4 regions of the Streptomyces sp. NPDC055239 genome follow, and region 1 is predicted to be linked to each of the others. Evidence: riboswitches for the same ligand, from Rfam matches in the RefSeq annotation. Region 1 holds a riboswitch; each other region holds the start of a gene.
The links. Region 1 has a riboswitch for cobalamin ahead of ACWFRJ_RS10580 (ABC transporter substrate-binding protein). Riboswitches for the same ligand answer to the same signal wherever they lie in the genome.
Positions count from the first base shown of each region.

Region 1 (5,466 bases):
TCGGCGGGGATGGGCTTGTCATAGGCCAGGAGCTCGTCGACGTACCCCTTGAGCTCCTTCAGCGTGAAACCGGAGAAGATCTGCGCGGCCCACGGATAGGAGACCTGGTCGTCGATGTCGCAGAGCCGGAGGTAGTAGCTGTAGAGGCTCTCCTTGTGCTTCGCCGTGTCCTTGAAGGGGATGATCTTCAGCGACGGGTCCATCGACTTGCGGGTCAGCACCCCCTTCATCTCCAGGAAGGGCAGGAGGGACTCCTCCAGGTCGTTGCGGTACGTCGTGTTGTCCGCGTCGAAGACGGCGTACGCGCCCTTGTGCTCGTTCTTCGCGATGACCTTGCCCAGCTTCTTGGCGACCGGCTTGGGCCAGTGCTTCAGCTCGGCGGTGGCCTTGGAGGTCTTCGCGGCGGTTCTCGCCGAGGCGTCCGCGGCCGTCGCGTCCGTGCTCGGCCAGAGGGCCGTGCCCGCGAGGACGGCCGCGGTGAGCGCGCCCGCCGTGCCGAGTACGGCCAGCTTGCCCTTTGCCTTTACTGTCATGGTTTGTGCCCCCTGAGAGCGGTCTGCGCCCCGTCCGGAGCGGCGGGTCATCGTATGGGGTGGGACAGCGGATTCCCATGATCGACATCACCGGACGGAACGGGCATGGGTCGGCCGTGGGCGGGTAGTGGGATGGGACGCCTGCCGGGCCTTCCGGGCTGCTCGGGCCTGCTTCTGAGCGGTGCTCATCGCGCAGTGGGTCGCATACTGGATGGCATGGAGACCGTCTCCCGCGAGTTCGTTCGGGCTGCTCCGCGGCTCGACGACATGGTGGTGTCCGCCGTCGGCTACCGCACGGCGGGTGAGCGGCCCGGCCTGCACCGCGGCCTGCCGTCCCCGTACCTGACGCTGATCTTCTCGCTGGACGGCCCCGTCGCCACCGGCCACAGCCCCGAGCAGGCGGTCGGCCCCGACGCCATCCGCACGGACATCGTCCTCGGCGGCCTGCACCAGTCCCCGGCGTACGTCGTGCGGCCCGAGCACGAGGCGGGCATCCAGCTCGCCGTGCATCCGCTCGCCGCCCGCGCCCTGTTCGGCGTCCCGGCCTCGGAGCTGACCGGAGACCTGGTGACGTCCGGCGCGGAGGTGATGGGGCGCCGCGCCGTGGATGTACGGGAGCTGCTGTGCGAGCAGGGTGGGTGGGAGGAGCGATTCGCCTCCCTGTCCGCGTATCTGAGGCAGCGCGTGACCGACGCCGACGCGGACGGAGCCGTACGGCCCGAGGTCGCCGAGGCCTGGGCCTGGCTCGCCCGGCACCGGGGCGTCGGCACCCTGCGCGGCCTCTCCCGGCACGTGGCGCTCAGCGAACGCCGCCTGACCACGCTCTTCCGTGCCGAGACGGGCCTGAGCCCCAAGCAGGCGGGCCGCCTGATGCGCTTCCAGCGCGCCCGCAACGCCGTCGTACGCCCTGTCGCCTCGGGCGGCGCCCCCGACCTGGCCCGCGTCGCCGCCGACTGCGGCTATTACGACCACTCCCACCTCGTACGGGACTTCCGGCAGTACACCGGGGTGAGCCCCAGCGGCTGGCTGGCCGAAGAGTGCCGGAATATCCAAGCCGGGAGCCATGGCGGGGGCGAAGAGTAGGACTCATGGACACCAACGAGAAGAAGCAGCCTCAGTCCCAGCCCACCTCCGCTTCAGCCGGGCGCGCCCCCGATGTCTGGCCGTCGCTCCAGGCCAACGACGCCCCCGCCCTGATCGACTTCCTGGTCGGCACGGTCGGCTTCCTGCGCACCGCCGTCTACGAGGACGGCGACCGCGTGGCCCACGCCGAGCTCGACTGGCCCGAGGGCGGCGCCGTGATGCTCGGCTCGTACGACGAGAAGTCGCAGGACTGGTGCCTGAAGCCGGGCACCTTCGGCGCGTACGTCGTCACCGATCACGTGGACGACCTCTACCAGCGGCTCAGTGCCGCAGGGGTCAAGATCATCCGTGAGATCGAGGACCAGCCGTACGGCAGCCGGGAGTTCGCGATCGCCGACCCCGAGGGCAACAAGTGGTCCTTCGGCACCTACCGCGGCGCACCGAGGCCCGACGAGGCGTCCTGACCAGGCGTCTTGACCAGGCATTCTGTGGGGCGTCCTGACCTCGCGTGATAGCTTGCGGACGCCAGTCGACCCACACCAGGGCCAGGGAATCCGGTGCGAATCCGGAACTGACGCGCAGCGGTGAGGGGGTACGGGCGGGGCCACGGCCACTGGGCGTCCACGGACGCCTGGGAAGGCGCCCCGTCCGGCCGATCCCCGAGTCCGAAGACCTGCTGGCGCCTTCGCCCGCGCACCGAGCGGCGGAGGTGACGAAGCAGGCCAGGCTCCGCGTATGAGCCGTGAGACTCAAGGGATCGTGTGTCCTCCACAGCCCGTCGTGTACGTATACCCGTCCTTCGCAGTGCAGCCCGTCGCGTACGTACGCCCGTCTTCCTCAGCGCGGCTCTGGCCGTCACTCTGACCTCCTGCGGCGGCTCGTCGGATTCCTCCGCCACGTCGGCGGCGGGCAAGAAGGCCGACGGCTATCCACTGACCCTGACCTCCTGCGGCAAGAAGGCGGAGATCAAGGCGCCGCCGCAGCGGGCGGTCTCCCTCGACCAGGGCTCCACCGAGATCCTGCTCTCCCTCGGCCTCGCGGACCGCATGGTCGGCACCGGGACCTGGACGGACCCGGTGCTGGGAGGTCTGGAGAAGGACAACGCCAAGGTGCCCCGGATCGCCGACAGCTACCCCTCCTTCGAGAAGGTCCTCGCCAAGGAGCCGGACTTCGTCACCGCGTCCTTCCTGGCGACGGTCAGCAAGGGCGGCGTCGCGGACCGCGCCAAGTTCGCCGAACTCGGCGTACCCGCCTACGTCTCGCCGTCCGACTGCGCGGGCAAGGACAACAGCGGTGACGGCGACGGCAAGCGGGTCAAGACGCTGACCATGGACACGGTGTACGGCGAGGTGCGGGACCTGGCCAAGGCCTTCGGGGTCGAGAAGCGCGGCGAACGCCTGATCACGGAGCTCAAGGGCCGGGTGGCGAATGCCACGGAGAAGATCGAAGCGTCCGACACTTCGCTCCTCTACTGGTTCGCCAACTCCGACGCCCCCTACATCGCGGGCTGCTGCGGAGCGCCGGGCATCATCACCCGCGAGCTCGGCACGAAGAACGTCTTCGACGACACCCACGAGGAGTGGCCCCAGATCAACTGGGAGACGGTGGCGGACCGTGACCCGGACGTCCTGGTCATCGGCGACCTCACCCGCAAGTCGCAGACGGCCGAGAGCGCGAAGAAGAAGATCGAGTTCCTGGAGTCCAACCCGGTCACCAAGAACCTGACCGCGGTGAAGAAGAAGCGGTACGTGCTGCTGAGCGGCCAGGCCATGAACCCGACGATCCGTACGGTGGACGGCGTGGAGCAAGTCGCCGACGCGTTGCGCGAGTTCGGGCTCGACAAGTGAGGGGTGGCGCCGGTGTCGGCGCCCGTGCCCGTGTCGGTGTCGGTGTCGGCCCTGACGTCGGTTCCCGTGCCGGTCTCGCGGGCGGTGTGCGCCAGATACTGCTCTGGACGGCGGGACTCGCCGCCCTCGCCCTCTCCGTGGCGGTGGCCGTCACGATCGGCCCCGCCGACATCTCCGTACCGGACGTGTGGTCGGCGGTGGCGGCCCACCTCGGCTGGGGCGAGGCGGAGCTGACGCCCATCCGGGACGGCATCGTCTGGAACCTGCGCATGCCGCGCACGCTCCTCGCTGCGGTCTGCGGCGCGGGCCTCGCGGTGTGCGGAACGGTCCTCCAGTCCCTCCTGCGCAATCCGCTGGCCGACCCCTTCGTGCTCGGCGTCTCCTCGGGCGCTTCCACGGGGGCGGTCGCGATCGTCGTCCTGGGGGTCGGCGGGGGAGTGGTGTCGATCTCGGCGGGTGCCTTCGTGGGGGCCCTCTGCTCGTTCGCCCTCGTCCTGCTGCTCAGCCACACCCTGGGCGGGAGCACCGACAGGGTGGTGCTTTCCGGCGTTGCGGCGATGCAGCTCTTCTCCGCGCTCACCTCCTTCGTGATCCTCACGGCGGGCGACGCGGAGACGACGCGGGGCGTCCTGTTCTGGCTGCTCGGCTCGTTGAGCGGGGTGGGCTGGACGGACGTCTGGCTGTGCGGGGCGGTGCTCGTCGTCGCGCTCGTCATCTGCCTGGCGCATGCCCGCACCCTGGACGCGTTCGTGTTCGGCCAGGACGCGGCGGCGACGCTGGGAGTCCACGTGGCCCGCACCCGCCTCCTGCTGCTCTCCACCACGGCCCTGCTCACGGCGGCGCTGGTCAGCAGCGCGGGCGCCATCGGCTTCGTCGGCCTGGTCCTGCCGCACGCGGCCCGCGCCCTGGGCGGCTCGGGGCACGCGCGACTGCTCCCGGTCACGGCGCTCGCGGGCGCGGTGTTCCTGGTGTGGGTGGACACGCTCGCCCGTACGGTCCTGGACCCGCAGGAGGTCCCGGTGGGCGTGGTGACGTCCCTGATCGGCGTACCGGCATTCGTCCTGGTCCTCTACCGCACGCGAAAGACGACGTGACTGACGAAGTGACCGACGACGTGCCTGACGAAGTGACCGACGATGTGATTCCACAGGCCGAACGTGGCCTGCGAGCCGACCGAGTGACCAGAACGGCGGGCGGCCACCTCATAGTCGACGGAGTGACCCTGGCCCCGCCCCCCGGATCCACGGTCGGCCTGCTCGGCCCGAACGGCTCGGGCAAGTCCACCCTCCTGCGCATCCTGGCGGGCGTCCTGGCCCCGGCATCGGGAGCGGTCACGCTGGACGGCCGTCCGCTGCGGGACGTGGGCCGCCGCACGGTGGCACGCAGGGTGGCGGTGGTGGACCAGGACGCCACCACGCAGGTCGAGTTGTCGGTGGAGGATGTCGTACGCCTGGGCCGCATCCCGCACCGCAGGGCGTGGTCCCCGTCCACGCCCCAGGACGACGAGGCGGTCCACGAGGCCCTGACCCGCACAGGCCTTGCCGACCGCGCGGGCCAGTCCTGGCACACCCTCTCCGGCGGCGAACGCCAACGGGTCCAGATAGCCAGGGCCCTGGCCCAGGCTCCCCAGGAGCTCCTGCTTGACGAACCGACCAACCACCTGGACATCCAGCACCAGCTCGACCTCCTGTCCCTGGTCGCCGACCTCCCCCTGACCAGCGTGATCGCCCTGCACGACCTGAACCTGGCCGCCATGTTCTGCGACCACGTACTGGTCCTGCGCGAAGGCGTGGCCCATGCGGCGGGCACACCGTCCGAGGTGATCACGGAGGAGCTGATCGCGAAGGTGTACGGGGTGCGGGCGGTGGTGACGAGGGTGGACGGCGGCGGCCAGGACAGCCGCCCGTCGATCCGCTTCCTGCGAGGCTGACTCCTCGGGTGGTCAGTCCAGCTGCAGACGGTCGGCGAGCCCCGCGGCGGTGAACGCGACGACCAACTCGGTG
Region 1 is NZ_JBSGRD010000002.1:983,406-988,871, forward strand. It holds gene ACWFRJ_RS10565 (haloacid dehalogenase-like hydrolase) at 1-533, opposite strand, end outside; gene ACWFRJ_RS10570 (helix-turn-helix domain-containing protein) at 750-1,616, shown strand; gene ACWFRJ_RS10575 (VOC family protein) at 1,622-2,080, shown strand; cobalamin riboswitch at 2,126-2,311, shown strand; gene ACWFRJ_RS10580 (ABC transporter substrate-binding protein) at 2,405-3,463, shown strand; gene ACWFRJ_RS10585 (FecCD family ABC transporter permease) at 3,550-4,557, shown strand; gene ACWFRJ_RS10590 (ABC transporter ATP-binding protein) at 4,602-5,393, shown strand; gene ACWFRJ_RS10595 (MBL fold metallo-hydrolase) at 5,406-5,466, opposite strand, start outside.

Region 2 (5,466 bases), on a different contig from region 1:
GTGGAAGCCGGCCAGGGTGATGAACTGGAAGCGGTAGCCCATCGCGCCGAGCTCGCGCTGGAACTTGGCGATCTGGTCGTCGTCCAGGGCGGCACGCCAGTTGAACGACGGCGAGCAGTTGTAGGCGAGCATCTGGTCGGGGTGCTCGGCGTGGATCGCCTCGGCGAACTCGCGGGCCTGGGCGAGGTCAGGGGTGCCGGTCTCGACCCAGATGAGGTCGGCGTGCGGGGCGTAGGCGAGGCCGCGGGCGATGACGGGCTCCATGCCGTTCCGCACCCGGTAGAAGCCCTCGGCGGTGCGCTCGCCCGTGACGAACCGGGCGTCACGCTCGTCGACGTCGCTGGTCAGCAGGTTCGCGGCGAGCGCGTCCGTGCGTGCCACGATCAGCGTCGGCACATCGGCGATGTCGGCGGCGAGGCGGGCCGCGTTGAGGGTGCGGATGTGCTGGCCGGTCGGCACGAGCACCTTTCCGCCCAGGTGCCCGCACTTCTTCTCCGAGGCCAGCTGGTCCTCGTAGTGGATGCCCGCCGCACCTGCGGCGATCATCGCCTTGGTCAGCTCGAAGGCGTTGAGCGGTCCGCCGAAGCCCGCCTCGGCGTCGGCGACGATCGGCGCGAGCCAGTCGGTGGTGTCATCGCCGCCCTCGGCGGTGGCGATCTGGTCGGCGCGCAGCAGGGCGTTGTTGATCCGGCGGACCACCTGGGGGACCGAGTTGGCGGGGTAGAGGGACTGGTCGGGGTAGGTGTGCCCGGCCTGGTTCGCGTCGGCGGCCACCTGCCAGCCGGACAGGTAGATCGCCTGCAGACCGGCCTTGACCTGCTGGACCGCCTGGCCGCCTGTCAGGGCGCCGAGCGCGTGGATGTAGTCCTGCTCGTGCAGTTGGCGCCACAGGCGTTCGGCGCCGCGCCGGGCGAGGGTGCTCTCCTCGCGGACGCTGCCGGAGAGCCTGACCACGTCCTCGGCGGTGTAGGTGCGCTCGATGCCCTTCCACCGGGGGGCGGATGCCCACCGCTGAGCCAGCTCCTGGGCCGTTGCTGTGGTCGTCCCTGCCTGAGCCATGACCGTCTCCTGAGGAATCGTGAACTGTGCGAATGCTTGGCACTGAGTGCCGGACAAATTGAGGGTGCGGCCCACCGATCCCCTGGGTGTGCAATCCGAGCAATGCTGCCGAGTTGGGCGGAAGGGTCGGGATCACCGACGTCAGGGCATCGAGTCGCGCCCCGATTCCGATCCGCCCGACGGAGTCCGGCGGGCCGCGGTACGACTCTGACACCGGCACTCAGTGCCAACAACCGGGGAAAGCTGCCAACTTCTGCGCATCTTCCGACGCCGTATTGCCAAGTCTGTTAATGCCTGGAGTCCCGTTCGCGTGGCTACCATCACGGGCAGTGCCGACGAGGGTGATCGTGACCGGACAGGAGCCACGGGTGAGCAAGACGTACGCGGGAGCGCGGCTGCGCAGGCTGCGGGAGGAGCGCCGCATGAGCCAGGCCGATCTGGCCCGGTCCCTTGCCATCTCGCCGAGCTATCTGAACCAGATGGAGCACGACTCCCGGCCGCTGACCGTGCCCGTGCTGCTGCGGCTCACGGAGGCGTTCGGCGTCGACCCGGGCTTCTTCTCCGAGCGCGACACGAGCCGTCTGGTGGCCGACCTGCGGGACGCCCTCACCGGAGAGGTCTCCGCGGGCCGGGTGTCCGCCTCCGACCTCTCGGACCTGGCATCGCGCATGCCCGCCGTGGCGACGGTCCTGGTGGACCTCGGACGACGGAACCAGCACCTCACCGAACAGCTCTCCGAAGCCGCGGAGGGGCGGGGGCCGGGAACGGCGGCGCAGCCCCGCTCCGCGCACGAGGAGATCCGTGAGTTCTTCTACCGGCGCCAGAACTATCTGCACGACATCGATCTCGCCGCCGAGCGGTTCGCCGCCGAGATCGGCGTACGCCCCGGCGAGGTCGTACGCGCCCTGTCCGCGCGCCTCGCCGAGCGCCACGGAGTGCGCCTGGCCGCGGACGCCCAGGAGCTCCTGCACCACTACGACCCGACGGCCCGCGTCCTGCACCTCTCCAACCGTCTGCGCCCCGGCCAGCAGGCGTTCCGGATGGCCACCCAACTCGTGCTGCTCGAATACGCGGACGACATCTCCGCGCTCGCCTCGGAGGACTTCGGCCAGGAGACCGCGGCCTGGCCGCTGGCCCGCATCGGCATCGCCAACTACTTCGCCGCCGCGCTGATCCTGCCCTACCGCCGCTTCCACACGGCCGCCGAGGAGTTCCGCTACGACATCGAGCGTCTCACCGACCACTTCGGACTCGGCTACGAGACGATCTGCCACCGCCTCAGCACCCTGCAGCGGCCCCGGCTGCGCGGTGTGCCCTTCTCCTTCGTGCGGGTCGACCGGGCGGGCAACATGTCGAAGAGGCAGTCCGCCACCGCCTTCCACTTCTCCCGCGCGGGCGGCACCTGCCCGCTCTGGAACGTGTACGAGGCGTTCGCCGCGCCCGGCCGCATCCACGTCCAGGTGGCATCGATGCCGGACGGGCAGCGTTTCCTGTGGACCGCACGAGCGGTCACCCGGCATCGCGGCGGCTGGGGCGAGCCCGGCAAGACCTTCGCCATCGGCCTCGGCTGCGAGATCCGCCACGCCTCACGGCTCGTCTACTCCGACGGCCTCGACCTCGACAGCGCGTCGTCCGCCGTGCCCATCGGCATGGGCTGCCGTCTCTGTGAACGTACGGACTGCCCACAGCGGGCGGTGCCACCACTGGACCGCAGCCTGGCGATCGACGAGAACAGCAGCACCTTCGTGCCCTACCCCGTGGCCGTGAAGCGGGCGGGCATCGAATGAGGGGGTGGACGCCGAGTGAGGGGGTGGACTTACTAGGACGTCCAACTATATCTTCGTGACACAAGGTCCGCGGTGCAGGGAAGCCGGTGTGAAACCGGCACGGTCCCGCCACTGTGACCGGGGAGTGTGCTGCCATCCACACGCCACTGGCGAGGTCTGCCGGGAAGGCGGGCGCCGCGCGTAGATCCGGGAGTCAGGATACCGGCCGCGGAACGTTCCGTGTTGTCCACGAGGATGGAGCAGACACGCATGGCACCGGTACGTACCCACGACCCTGGTGATCCGGCGGAGCGCAGTCAACTCACCACGCGCTCATAGGACTTCGCGACCTCCGGCACTCTTCCTCCACGCCTGACGGTCCCGACGTCCCCTGTCCCGCGGCTCACCCCGGCAGCGCACACACCCGTGCGCCCCGCCGGCGGCTCGCCGTGCCCTCCCCGGATCGCACCTGACGAGAGCAGGCACCCATGGTCCGTGAACTCACGCATTTCATCGGCGGCAAGCACACCGCCGGCACGTCGGGCCTCTTCGGCGACGTGTACGACCCCAACACCGGCACCGTCCAGGCCCGCGTACCGCTCGCGGGCCGGGCCGACACCGAGACGGCGATCACTGACGCCGTCAACGCACAGCAGGAGTGGGGCCGTTGGAACCCGCAGCGGCGCGCCCGCGTCCTCCTGCGCTTCCTCCAACTCGTCGAGGCCGAACGCGAATCCCTTGCGCGGATGCTTTCGGCCGAGCACGGCAAGACCGTGGCCGACGCGCACGGCGACCTTCAACGCGGCCTGGAGGTCGTGGAGTTCGCCGCCGGTATCCCGCACCTGCTCAAGGGCGAGTTCACCGACAACGCGGGTACCGGCATCGACGTGCACTCGCTGCGCTCCCCGATCGGAGTCGTCGCCGGGATCACCCCCTTCAACTTCCCCGCCATGATCCCGCTGTGGAAGGCCGCGCCCGCCATCGCCTGCGGCAACGCGTTCATCCTCAAGCCGTCCGAGCGCGACCCGTCCGTGCCCCTGCGCCTCGCCGAACTGTTCCTCGAGGCAGGCCTGCCGCCCGGCGTCCTGAACGTCGTCAACGGTGGCAAGGAAGCCGTCGACACCCTCCTGGAGGACCCCCGCGTCGGCGCGCTCGGCTTCGTCGGCTCCACTCCCGTCGCCGCGCACATCTACGCCACCGCCGCCGCCCACGGCAAGCGCGCCCAGTGCTTCGGCGGCGCCAAGAACCACATGATCGTCATGCCGGACGCCGATCTCGACCAGGCCGTCGACGCCCTCATCGGTGCCGGATACGGCTCGGCGGGCGAGCGCTGCATGGCCATCTCGGTGGCCGTGCCCGTCGGTGAGGAGACCGCCGACGCGCTGGTCGCCGCACTCAAGGAACGTATCGGCGCGCTCCGCATCGGCCGCAGCGACGACCCCGAAGCCGACTTCGGCCCGCTGGTGAGCAGGGACGCGCTCGACCGGGTCCGGCGCTACGTCGACATCGGCGTGAACGAGGGCGCCGAACTCGTCGTGGACGGTAGGCAGTTCGAGCTTCCGGACCATGAGAACGGGTTCTTCGCCGGAGCATCGCTCTTCGACCGGGTCAGTCCGCGGATGCGGATCTACCGTGAGGAGATCTTCGGGCCCGTCCTGTGCGTCGTACGGGCCGCCGACTACGAGGAAGCCCTGCGGCTGCCCAGCGAGCACCCGTACGGAAACGGGGTCGCGATCTTCACCAGGGACGGCGACACCGCCCGCGACTTCACGCGCCGCGTCGACACCGGAATGGTCGGAGTGAACGTCCCCATCCCGGTCCCCGTCGCCTACCACACCTTCGGCGGCTGGAAGCGCTCCGGCTTCGGCGACCTGAACCAGCACGGCCCGGACGCCATCCGCTTCTACACCCGCACCAAGACCGTCACCTCGCGCTGGCCCTCAGGGGTCAGGGAAGGCGCGAGCTTCACCCTGCCCACCATGGGATGAGCGCCATGACCAGCGCATCGCTCACCCAGGACCAGCAGGCCCTCGTCGAGACCACGCTCGACTTCGCGGAGGACCACCTGGCTCCCCGTGCCGTGCAGTGGGACCAGGACAAGCACTTCCCCCTCGACGTACTGCGCAAGGCGGCCGGGCTCGGGCTCGGCGGGGTGTACGTAGGGGAGGACGCGGGAGGCAGCGGCCTCAGCCGGGCCGACGGCGTCCTTGTCTTCGAAGCCCTCGCCTCCGGCTGCCCGTCCATCGCGGGCTACCTCTCCATCCACAACATGGTCGCCTGGATGATCGACACCTACGGCGACCAGGCGCAACGGGCACGGTGGCTGCCCCGGCTGTGCTCCATGGACGACCTCGGCAGCTACTGCCTCACCGAACCGGGCACCGGATCGGACGCCGGATCCCTGAGCACCCGGGCGGTCCGCGACGGCGACAGCTATGTCCTGACCGGGGTCAAGCAGTTCATCTCCGGTGCGGGTGCCGCGCAGGTGTACGTCGTCATGGCGCGCACCGACGGCGAGGGACCCCGGGGGATCTCCGCGTTCGTCGTCGAACGGGACGACCCCGGGCTGTCGTTCGGCCCCGACGAGAAGAAGATGGGCTGGAACGCCCAGCCCACCCGCCAGGTGATCCTGGACGGCGTG
Region 2 is NZ_JBSGRD010000007.1:40,384-45,849, forward strand. It holds gene aceA (isocitrate lyase) at 1-1,059, opposite strand, end outside; gene ACWFRJ_RS22600 (short-chain fatty acyl-CoA regulator family protein) at 1,428-2,846, shown strand; cobalamin riboswitch at 2,900-3,070, shown strand; gene ACWFRJ_RS22605 (CoA-acylating methylmalonate-semialdehyde dehydrogenase) at 3,314-4,813, shown strand; gene ACWFRJ_RS22610 (acyl-CoA dehydrogenase family protein) at 4,819-5,466, shown strand, end outside.
Region 2: it holds a riboswitch for cobalamin, as region 1 does, so the genes downstream of both, ACWFRJ_RS22605 (CoA-acylating methylmalonate-semialdehyde dehydrogenase) here and ACWFRJ_RS10580 (ABC transporter substrate-binding protein) in region 1, are expected to answer to the same signal.

Region 3 (5,466 bases), on a different contig from region 1:
ATGACCACAAACCATCCCGTCGCCGCGCGCGCGTCATCGCGGCCTCAGTAGTGACTCTGGCCCTCGGGTGGACCGTCCTCGCCGAGATTCCGGTTTCGGCGGCGAGCAAGCCGAGGGGGCACGACGTCTCGTCGCACCAGAAGCGAGTCAACTGGCACAAGGCGAAGAGCAAGGGCGCGCGCTTCGTCTACATCAAGGCCACCGAGTCCTACACGTACCGCAATCCCCACTTCAAGCAGCAGTACAACGGCTCCCGCAAGGCGGGCATCCTGCGCGGCGCGTACCACTTCGCCGTGCCGAGCAAGTCGTCCGGCAAGAAGCAGGCTGCCTACTTCATGAGGCACGGCGGACGGTGGAGCGCGGACGGCCGGACGCTGCCGCCGGCCCTCGACATCGAGCACAATCCCTACGGCAAGCGGAAGTGCTACGGCATCAGCAAGAGGGGCATGGTCCACTGGATCAAGTCGTTCAGCAACGAGGTGAAGCGGCAGACGGGACGGCGTCCCGTGATCTACACGACCACCAGGTGGTGGAACAAGTGCACGGGCGGCAGCCGTGCCTTCGCGGCGCATCACGCGCTGTGGCTGGCGCACTGGTCGTCGACGTCGGGGAAGCTGCCCAGGGGCTGGTCGTACCTGACGTTCTGGCAGTACGACAACGGCGGCAGGTTCCCGGGTGACCAGAATCTCTTCAACGGTTCGATGAAGCAGTTGAAGAAGTTCGCCCGAGGGTAGCCGGGCACGGCCGGATACCGGTCGGACACCCTTGGAAGCCCGCATTCCGGGCCTCTGGAAGCTCACGTTCCAGGCCTCGCGACGCCACTCCGGGCGATCTTCGTCAGAGCCACGACGGAACCGGAGTGGCAGTGCCCCGAATTGGGTCACCGCACGGCCCGACCAAGTTCACTTTCCGTTCACCCAGCTTGCCTACGTTCCACTTGCCACTGACGTCCAACAGAAGCCTGGGTAAATGGAACACATCACGCTTCTCCTCGGGATCGTGATCGTTACCGCTCTCGTGTTCGACTTCACGAACGGTTTCCACGACACGGCCAACGCGATGGCGACCACCATCTCGACTGGCGCTCTCAAGCCCAAGACGGCGGTGGCCATGTCCGCCGTGCTGAACCTCGTCGGCGCTTTCCTGTCGGTCGAGGTCGCCAAGACGATCTCCGGCGGAATCGTCAACGAAGACGGACTGAAGACAGAGGTGATCTTCGCCGCCCTGGTGGGCGCGATCCTCTGGAATCTCCTGACCTGGCTGGTGGGCCTGCCCTCCAGTTCCTCCCACGCGCTCTTCGGCGGCCTCATCGGCGCCGCGGTCATGTCGATGGGCTGGTCGTCGATCAACGGCGGCACCGTCGTCACCAAGATCCTGATCCCCGCGATCGCCGCGCCCCTCGTCGCCGGCATCGCCGCGACGCTGGCCACGCGTCTGACGTACCGCATCGGACGCAACACCGACACCAAGGCGACCGCCAAGGGCTACCGCACCGGTCAGATCGCCTCCGCGGGCCTCGTCTCGCTGGCGCACGGCACGAACGACGCGCAGAAGACCATGGGCATCATCACGCTCGCCCTGATCACCGGCGGCGTCCTGAACCCGGGCGCCAACCCACCGATGTGGGTCATCGTCTCGGCGGGCATCGCCATCGCGCTCGGCACGTACCTCGGTGGCTGGCGCATCATCCGCACCATGGGCAAGGGCCTCACGGACCTCGCGCCGCAGCAGGGCTTCGCCGCCCAGACCAGCGCCGCGACCGCGATCCTGGCCTCCTCGCACATCGGCTTCTCGCTCTCCACCACCCAGGTCTGCTCGGGCGCCGTGATGGGCGCGGGCCTCGGCCGCAAGGGCGGTGTGGTCCGCTGGTCCACGGCGACGCGCATGTTCGTCGCCTGGGGCCTGACGCTCCCGGCCGCCGGTCTGGTCGGCGCGGGCGCCGAGTTCCTCACCAAGCAGGGCCCCTGGGGCATCGCGGCGACCGCCGCGCTCCTGGTGACCGGCTCTGCCGTGATCTGGGTGCTGTCCCGGCGCAACGCCGTCGACCACACGAACGTCGCCGACGACGAGATCCGCAGCTCCTTCGCGGACGAGCCGGCGGGCGTCGTGACCACCGCGATCGCCGCCGTCTCTCCGCCGCCCACCGGGTCGGCCGTGACGAGCCCCGACGTCGACCTCGTCAAGGCCACCATCCAGGCCCCGGCCCCGACCGGCACCGCGGCGGACCCCGCCCGGCCCGCCACGGTGTAAGGACAAGTCAGCATGAACATCGACTGGGCAGCTCTCGGCTCCGTGTTCGGAGTCAGCCTCGCGGTGACGGTGGCCCTGGTGGGCCTGTTCACCCTCGGCATCGTCGGCCTCTCCAAGCGCGAGACGGCAACGTCCGGCGCCACTTCGACCGCTTCCGCCGCTTCCACGGCGGGCGGGCCCCCGGTGGCGGCACGCACGGGCGCGTACGTGTGCTTCGCGCTCTGCGCGGCGGCGGTGGCGTACGGGATCTATCTGATCGTCGCCTGACGATCGCAGCTCCGGGTGGGGTGCGGGACGCTTCGGCGGCCCGCACCCCACCTCTGTCTGTGGGCCTCGGCACACTCTCCCGCCCCAGGTCAACGGCAAGTTGACGGGCGTTCGCGGGCGTGGTGGACTGCCGGAGCCATTACGGCGGCAGAAGAGGAAGCCGGTGCGAATCCGGCGCGGTCCCGCCACTGTCATCGAGGAGCTGACTCAGCCGGCTCCTCGGAAGCCAGGAACTCTCGCCGCCGATCTCGTCGAATCAGGGCGCGGACACCCTGAGTGAGGACATATCGCCATGCGCGGCCGCCCGTTGCCGGTCTCTGTGCCCCCGCCTGTACAGGCCGGGCCCCTCGCTCCCCTCCGCGTCACGGCCGGCTGAAGCCATGCGTGCCGATCGCGACTTCGCGTACGGCGCCGCCGCCGGCCTCCTCGGTGATCTGTTCCTCGGCGATCCTCGCCGCGGGCATCCGGTCGCCGCGTTCGGCCGGGCCGCCGGTGCCGTAGAGCGTGTGCTGTGGCGTGACCACCGCGGGTGGGGCGCCCTGCATGCCGTGGTGTGCGCCGGGGGTGCGGCAGGTGCCGCCGTCCTGGCCTCTTCTCTTGTACGTGACTCACGCGCCGCATCCGTCGCGCTGACCGCCGCCACCACCTGGGCCGTCGTCGGCGGGACCTCGCTGGGGCGCGAGGCGCGGGCCGTCGGCGGTGCGCTCGCCGCCGGGGACATCGAGGTGGCACGGGAGCGCCTTCCGCATCTGTGCGGCCGTGATCCGCAGTCCCTCGACGCCGACGGCATCGCGCGGGCCGTGGTCGAGTCCGTCGCCGAGAACACGTCCGACGCGGTCGTCGGCGCCTTGGTGTGGGGGGCTCTCGGCGGGGTTCCCGGGCTTGTCGCCTTCCGGGCCGTGAACACGCTCGACGCCATGGTCGGGCACAAGTCGGTGAAGTACCGGCGGTACGGGTGGGCCTCCGCGCGGCTCGACGACGTACTGGGGTGGCCCGGAGCCCGGCTCACCGCGGTGCTCGCGGCTGCCGCCGGAGACGCGCCGCGCGGTGCCCTGAAGGCCTGGCGTGCGGACGCGGCCAAGCATCCGAGCCCCAACGCGGGGCCCGTGGAGACCGCCTTCGCAGGGGCGTTGGGGGTACGGCTCGGGGGGACCCTCTCGTACGGAGGCCGCATCGAGCACCGGCCCGTCCTGAACGGGGACGGGCGGGACGTCGAAGTCGCCGACATCGAACGGGCCGTGAAGCTCTCGCGCCGGGTAGGGCTGCTTGCCCTGGGGGTCGCGGCCGTGGTGAGCACTATGCGGAAAGGCAGGGTCTGATGAGTGGTGGGCTGCTCGTTGCCGGGACCACGTCCGATGCGGGCAAGAGCGTGATCACCGCCGGGATCTGCCGGTGGCTGGCCCGCAAGGGGGTCTCCGTCGCGCCCTTCAAGGCACAGAACATGTCCCTCAACTCCTTCGTCACGCGCGAGGGCGCCGAGATCGGGCGGGCCCAGGCCATGCAGGCGCAGGCCGCCCGGGTCGAACCCAGCGCACTGATGAACCCCGTGCTGCTCAAGCCGGGCAGTGACCGCAGCAGCCAGGTCGTCCTCATGGGAAAGCCCGTGGGCGAGATGAGCGCGCGCGGCTATCACGGGGGGCGCCAGGAACAGTTGCTCTCCACCGTCGTGGGATGCCTCGAAGAACTTCGGGGCGGCTATGACGCCGTGATCTGCGAAGGCGCGGGCAGTCCCGCCGAGATCAATCTGCGGCGTACGGACATCGTGAACATGGGGATCGCGCGGGCCGCCCGCTTCCCGGTCGTCGTGGTCGGCGACATCGACCGAGGCGGCGTCTTCGCCTCCTTCTTCGGTACGACCGCGCTGCTCAGCGCCGAGGACCAGGAACTGGTCGCCGGTTATCTCGTCAACAAGTTCCGTGGCGACGTCTCGCTGCTCGAACCCGGGCTCGACATGCTTCATGAGCTCACCGGGCGGCGTACGTTCGGCGTCCTTCCCTTCCAGCACGGCCTCGGCATCGACGAGGAGGACGGCCTTCGGGTGTCCCTGCGGGGCGCCGTGCGGGAGTCCGTCGTCGCTCCCCCGGTCGGCGAGGACGTGCTGCGGGTCGCCGTCTGCGCCGTACCGCTGATGTCGAACTTCACGGACGTGGACGCCCTGGCCGCCGAACCCGGCGTCGTGGTGCGGTTCGTGGACCGCGCCGACGAGCTCGTCGACGCCGATCTCGTCGTCGTACCCGGCACGCGCGGCACCGTCCGCGCCCTTCAGTGGCTGCGCGAGCGCGGCCTCGCGGACGCCATCGCGCGGCGCGCCGCCGAGGGGCGGCCGGTGCTCGGGATCTGCGGCGGCTTCCAGGTGCTCGGCGAGCACATCGAGGACGACGTCGAGTCGCGGGCGGGAGCCGTGGACGGGCTCGGCCTGCTGCCCGTGCGCGTGCGGTTCGCCCGCGAGAAGACCCTCGCGCGCCCGGTCGGCGAGGCGCTCGGCGAACCCGTCGAGGGGTACGAGATCCATCACGGCGTCGCCGAAGTCCTGGGCGGAGAGCCCTTCTTGGACGGCTGCCGAGTAGGCGAGGTGTGGGGCACGCACTGGCACGGCTCCCTGGAGAGCGACGCGTTCCGGCGCCGTTTCCTGATGGAGGTCGCCCGCGCCGCCGGGCGCCGCTTCGTGCCCGCGCCCGACACCAGCTTCGCCGCACTGCGCGAGGAGCAGCTCGACCTGCTCGGCGACCTGATCGAGCAGCACGCGGACACGGACGCGCTGCTCCGCCTGATCGAGACCGGCGCCCCGCCCGGCCTCCCCTTCATCGCACCCGGGGCGCCCGCACGACCGGCGGAGGGGGACGGGTGAGAGCCGCTGCACCCTGGGCGAGAGCCGCTGCCCCTTGCCCCGCCCTGAACCACGTAATGGAGGCCTTGTGAGTACCCCCTATCCGTTCACCGCCCTCGTCG
Region 3 is NZ_JBSGRD010000008.1:345,785-351,250, reverse strand. It holds gene ACWFRJ_RS26020 (lysozyme) at 1-734, shown strand, start outside; gene ACWFRJ_RS26015 (anion permease) at 970-2,250, shown strand; gene ACWFRJ_RS26010 (hypothetical protein) at 2,263-2,517, shown strand; cobalamin riboswitch at 2,624-2,775, shown strand; gene ACWFRJ_RS26005 (cobalamin biosynthesis protein) at 2,898-3,836, shown strand; gene ACWFRJ_RS26000 (cobyric acid synthase) at 3,836-5,365, shown strand; gene ACWFRJ_RS25995 (putative cobaltochelatase) at 5,433-5,466, shown strand, end outside.
Region 3: it holds a riboswitch for cobalamin, as region 1 does, so the genes downstream of both, ACWFRJ_RS26005 (cobalamin biosynthesis protein) here and ACWFRJ_RS10580 (ABC transporter substrate-binding protein) in region 1, are expected to answer to the same signal.

Region 4 (5,466 bases), on a different contig from region 1:
CGGAGGCGTGGTGCCCGAGATCGCCGCCCGCGCCCATCTGCACGCCTTCACTCCGGTCGTACGACAGGCCCTGGCGGACGCCGGTCTGCGCCTTGGGCAGATCGACGCCGTCGCCGTCACCACGGGACCCGGCCTCTCCGGCGCCCTCCAGGTCGGCCTCGCCGGTGCGAAGTCCCTGGCCTATGCGGCGGACGTACCGCTGTACGGAGTGCACCACCTGGCCGGACACGTCGCCGCCGACACCCTCGAGCACGGCCCGCTGCCCGAGCCGTGTGTGGTCCTGATCGTCTCCGGCGGCCACACGTCCCTGCTCCTGGTCCCGGACCTGGTGCGTGAGCCGATCCAGCACCTGGGCGACACGCTCGACGACGCGGCCGGTGAGTGCTTCGACAAAGTCGCCCGCATCCTGGGTCTGCCGTATCCGGGCGGACCCGCCATCGACCGCGCCGCGCGTGACGGCGACCCCGGCGCGGTCACCTTCCCGCGCCCGCTGACCCGGGCCGGGGACGACCCGTACGCGTTCTCGTTCTCCGGGCTGAAGACGGCCGCCGCACGCTGGGTGGAGCAGCACCGGCGGCGCGGCGCGGAGCCGTCGGTCGCCGACGGGGCAGCCGCGCTGCAGGAAGCCGTCGCCGACGTCCTCACCCGCAAGGCCGTGCGGGCGTGCCGCGACCACGACGTGAAGACGCTGATCGTGGTCGGCGGAGTGGCCGCGAACTCCCGTGTGCGGGCCCTGGCCGAACAGCGCTGCCGGGCCGCGGGCATCGAGCTGCGGGTGCCGCCGATGACGCTCTGCACCGACAACGGCGCCATGATCGCCGCCGTCGGTGACCTGCTGGTCCGCTCCGGTGCCGAACCCGCTCCCCTCGATGTGTCGATCGACCCGTCCGCACCGCTGGAGTACGCCTCCCTCACGCCGCCGCCTCGTACGCGACAACTCGTAGGCCACAATGAGCACACGAGGCGACGGGAACCAGGAAGCCGGTGTGAATCCGGCGCGGTCCCGCCACTGTGACCGGGGAGCGATCCTCCCGCACGCCACTGTTCGCGCACGCGGACGGGAAGGCGGAGGCGAGCGACGATCCGGAAGTCAGGAGACTGATCCGTCGCCGATCTGACAGCAGGGGCGAGGACACCCCGGAGAGGATCGACTGTGATCACGTATGCCCGGACGGAGCCGAAGCAGCGCCCTGAACCCGGCAGGAGAGGGGTGCTTGCCGCCGGAGGGGCCCTGGCCCTTACCGCGTCCGGCCTGCTCACCGGCTGTGGCGGGGACGGGAAGGACGGGGGAGCAAGCGACCGGTTCCGTGCCGCGTTCACGTCGGGCGGCTCCCAGGAGACCCTCGACCCCCACGTAGCCCCCAACTTCGTCGACCAGGCCCGCGCCAAGGCCCTCTACGACACGCTCGGTACGTACGCGGACGACATGTCCGTCCGGCCACGGCTCGCGGAGTCATGGGAGAGCGACGCCTCCGGCACGCGATGGCGCATACGCCTGCGCGCGGCGGAATTCCACGACGGGAAGCCCGTCATCGCGAAAGACGTCCTCTACAGCTACCGCCGCGCCGCCGACCCCGACACCGGCTCGCCTTCGCAAGTGCTGCTCTCCTCGATCGACTTCGCCGCGAGCAAGGCCGACGGCGAACGGTCCGTGGTCTTCAAACTGAAGGCGCCGAACTTCGAGTTCCCCACCGTTCTCGCCGGGCCCGGCACCGAGATCATCCCCGACGGCACGAAGGACTTCCGCAAGCCCGTCGGCTCAGGACCCTTCACCTACGTGTCGTTCACACCCGGAGGCACCGCCCGCTACCGGCGCTGGGCCGACCACTGGGACGGCGCTCCGCACATCGCCGAGCTCGAGATCGTCCCGGCGAACGACGAGTCGGCGCGGCTCAACGCACTGCTGTCCGGACAGGTGCACTACGCCGCCGACATGGCCGGATCCTCCGTGGAACGGCTCAAGAAGGAGGGCTCGACCCGGTTGCTGACGGCCGAGCGTGCGACCGCGCAGCAACTCCTCCTGCGCACCGGCCGCGAGCCGTTCAACGATCCACGCCTCGTGCGGGCCGTACAGCTCGGCATCGACCGGGCGGCGCTGGTGCGTATCGCGCTCGCCGGCCACGGTGAGACCGGCGACGACCTGTTCGGCATGGGCCTGCGCGGCTACCCGGACGACATCAAGCAGCGTGCACGGGATGTCGACGAGGCACGCGGACTGGTGAAGGAGGCCGGGGCCGAAGGTCTGCACATCACCGTGGAGACGAGTTCCGTCGACGCCGCGTGGGAGCCCGCCGCGGATCTGATGGCGCGGCAGCTGCGCGAGGTCGGACTGAAGCTGACGGCCAACACCCGTGCTTCCAGTGCCTACTTCTCCGAGATCAGGACGAAGGGCGTCGCCGCCTTCAACACCACCTCCACCCTGCCCGTCTCCGACTTCCTGCAGCAGCGGGTGCGCGGCGGAGCGGCCCGCAACCAGACGCAGTACGCCTCGAAGAAGTTCGACGCGCTCCTCGAGCGAGCCAGGACCACCCGTGACGAGCAGGACCGGCTGAGCCTGCTGGCCCGCGCCCAGAAGATCGCCCGCGACGAGTCCGGACTCCTTGTATGGGCCTTCTCGGATGCCACCGACGCCATCGACCGGTCCGTCCGCGGCCTGCGTGCGGCACCGCCGAACTCACACGACTGGGCCCGCTTCGACCGGGTCCGCGTCGGCTGAGGTGCGCGCCTACATTCTGCGGCGTTCGCTCCTGGCACTGGTCCAGTGCCTGTGCGTACTGGTGGCTGTGTTCGCCGTCGGATCGCTCCTTCCCGGCGACACCGCCGACGTGCTCCGCGGCGAACTCGGCACGCCGGAACAAGTGGCGGCGCTGAGAGGGAAGTTGGGTCTCGATGAGCCTGCCTGGGCCCGCTTCTTGCACTGGCTCGGGCGGCTGCTCACCGGCGACCTGGGAAACTCCCTGACCACCGGCCTTCCGGTGGGCGACGACATCGCTCGCCGCACCGGGGTGACGCTGCTCCTGGGTGTACCGGCGCTGCTCCTCGTCACCCTGGTGGCGCCGCTGCTCGGCACCCTGTCCGGGCTGCGTGAGGGCAGCCGCACCGACCGCACGCTGAACGCCGCCGCCGTGCTGCTGCACGCCGTCCCGGAGTTCGTGCTCGGGCTGCTGCTCGTCGCATCGGTGTCCCTGGCGGCCGGACTCCTCCCCGCCACCGCCGTCGGCATGGACACGGCCGCGCTGCTGGCGGAGCCGACCGTCCTGGTGCTCCCCGTCACCGTACTGACGGCCCGGCACCTGTGTGATCTGGCACGCCAGATCCGCGTCGGGGTGGCGGCCGAGCGGCACGGTCCTGTCGCCGAGCATCTACGGCTGCTCGGCATGCGGGAACGCACGGTGGTGTTGCGCCACGTGCTGCCCAACGCCCTGGGCCCTGCCGCGCAGCAGTACGCCCGGTGCGTGGAGGGGCTCCTTGGCGGCGCCGTGCTCGTGGAGGCGGTGTTCGGATTCCGCGGCCTCGGCAGCGGCTTCGTCGAGGCGGTGCAGAACCGGGACCTGCCCCAAGTGCAGACGTACGCGCTCCTGTTCGCGGGCACCGCCGTCGCCGTGAACCTCGTCGCCGATCTGGCCGCGCACCGGCTCGCACCGCGACGGGAGGTGACAGCGTGATGCTGCCGGAGAAGGCCGAATCGGTGGGTGAGGTACGACGGCGCATGTCGTCGCGCATGCCGTGGATCGCCCTGGTCCTGCTGGGGGTGCCGGTGCTCGCGGCCCTGCTGGGGCCGTGGGTGGCGGGGGAGGCCCTGTCGTACGAGGATGCTCTGCCGTCGCAGCCGCCCGGCGCGGGGCACCTGCTCGGCACGGACGTCCTTGGACGCGATGTGCTCGAACTCGTACTGCAAGGCGGGGCCTCGGTGGTGGGCAGCGCCCTGGCGGCGCTCTTGGTCGGTACGGCCGTCGGGGTTCCGCTCGGTCTGCTGGCCGCTGGGCCGCGACGTGGCCTCGACGAGACGGTGATGCGTGCCTTGGACCTGCTGCTGGCCTTCCCCGGCCTGCTGGTCCTCATGACCCTGGCCGCGACGGGACACCGTGAGTGGTTCTGGCTGGTGGCGGTCGCCGGGATGCTTCAAGTCCCCGCCGTCGCACGCCTGGTACGCGGCGCCGCGCTCGCGCCCGGTTCCCGCACGGTCGTCGAGGCACTGCGGATGCAGGGGCACGGCTGGGCGTACATCCACCTCCGGCATCTGGCGCGGGAGTTGGCCGCTCCACTGGCCACTGATGCGGGCGGCAGATTCTCCGTCGTGCTGTACCTGTTGGCGTCCGCCAACTTCCTCGGCCTTGGACTGCCCGCTTCCTCGCCGGACTGGGCAGTGCTCATCGAGCGCAACAGCGACGCACTGTTCACCCAGCCCGCCGCCGTCCTCGTACCCGCCGGACTGCTGACGGCGCTGTGCGTCGGCGGAAACCTGCTCGTGGACGACGCCCTCGCCCACCGGAGAGGAAGACCGTGACCGGTTCCACCGACCTGCCGCTCCTGAAGATCCCGGAGATCTCCGCCTATGCCGACGGGAGCGCGCGCCCGCTCCTGGACCGGGTCGAAGTGACCGTCCCGGCAGGCGCCGTGGTCGCCGTCGTCGGCCCGTCTGGCAGCGGCAAGACCACACTCGGTCTTGCCGCGCTCGGCGCCTCACGCGGCGGCGTGCGGCTGGCCGGACGTGTCCTGCTTGCCGGGACAGATCTCATGGACATCGCGTCCGCCGGACGTCCCGCGGCGCGGGCGGGCCGTGCGGCGCATCTGCCGCAGCATCCGGAATCGGTACTGGACCCGGTACGCCGGGTCGGCGGCGCGCTGACGGAGCTTGCGGCCCTCGGGCAACGGGGAAGGACTGCGCGGAAGGACACCGCGCGCCGGGCACTGGTCTCGGCCGGACTGGAGTGGGATGCGGTCCGCCGCCGCTTCCCGCACCAGCTCTCCGGGGGCCAGCAGCAGCGCCTGGCGCTCGCCTCCGCTCTGGTGACGGGGGCACGGCTGCTCGTACTCGACGAACCGACGAGCGGCCTGGATCCGGCGCTCGCACTCGCCCTGGGCCGAACGGTACGCCGTCTCGCGGACGACGGAGTCGGCGTACTGCTGCTCAGTCACGACCTGCCGACGGTGCGCAGGACGGCAGATCGGGTCATCGTCCTCGAGCGTGGCCGGGCCGTGGACAACGGACCGACGACGGACGTCCTCGGCACTCACAGCCCCGTCCCCGTCCCCGGGCCATCTGTCCCCGAGCCGACCGCCGTCCGCCATCCGGCCACCCGGGAACTGCTCGCCGCGGAACATCGCACCGGGTCGGGCGACAAGGCCGCTCCGAGCGCGACCGCCGGGGCCCGGCCGAGCGCGGCCGGAGTCGTGGCCAAGGGGATGGTCGTGCGCCGCAGATCGGCCGATCCTCTCGCCGGTCCGGTGTCGATGGCCTTTCCG
Region 4 is NZ_JBSGRD010000011.1:901-6,366, reverse strand. It holds partial or broken gene tsaD (tRNA (adenosine(37)-N6)-threonylcarbamoyltransferase complex transferase subunit TsaD) at 1-919, shown strand, start outside; cobalamin riboswitch at 935-1,119, shown strand; gene ACWFRJ_RS30045 (ABC transporter substrate-binding protein) at 1,211-2,716, shown strand; gene ACWFRJ_RS30040 (ABC transporter permease) at 2,718-3,665, shown strand; gene ACWFRJ_RS30035 (ABC transporter permease) at 3,665-4,507, shown strand; gene ACWFRJ_RS30030 (ABC transporter ATP-binding protein) at 4,504-5,466, shown strand, end outside.
Region 4: it holds a riboswitch for cobalamin, as region 1 does, so the genes downstream of both, ACWFRJ_RS30045 (ABC transporter substrate-binding protein) here and ACWFRJ_RS10580 (ABC transporter substrate-binding protein) in region 1, are expected to answer to the same signal.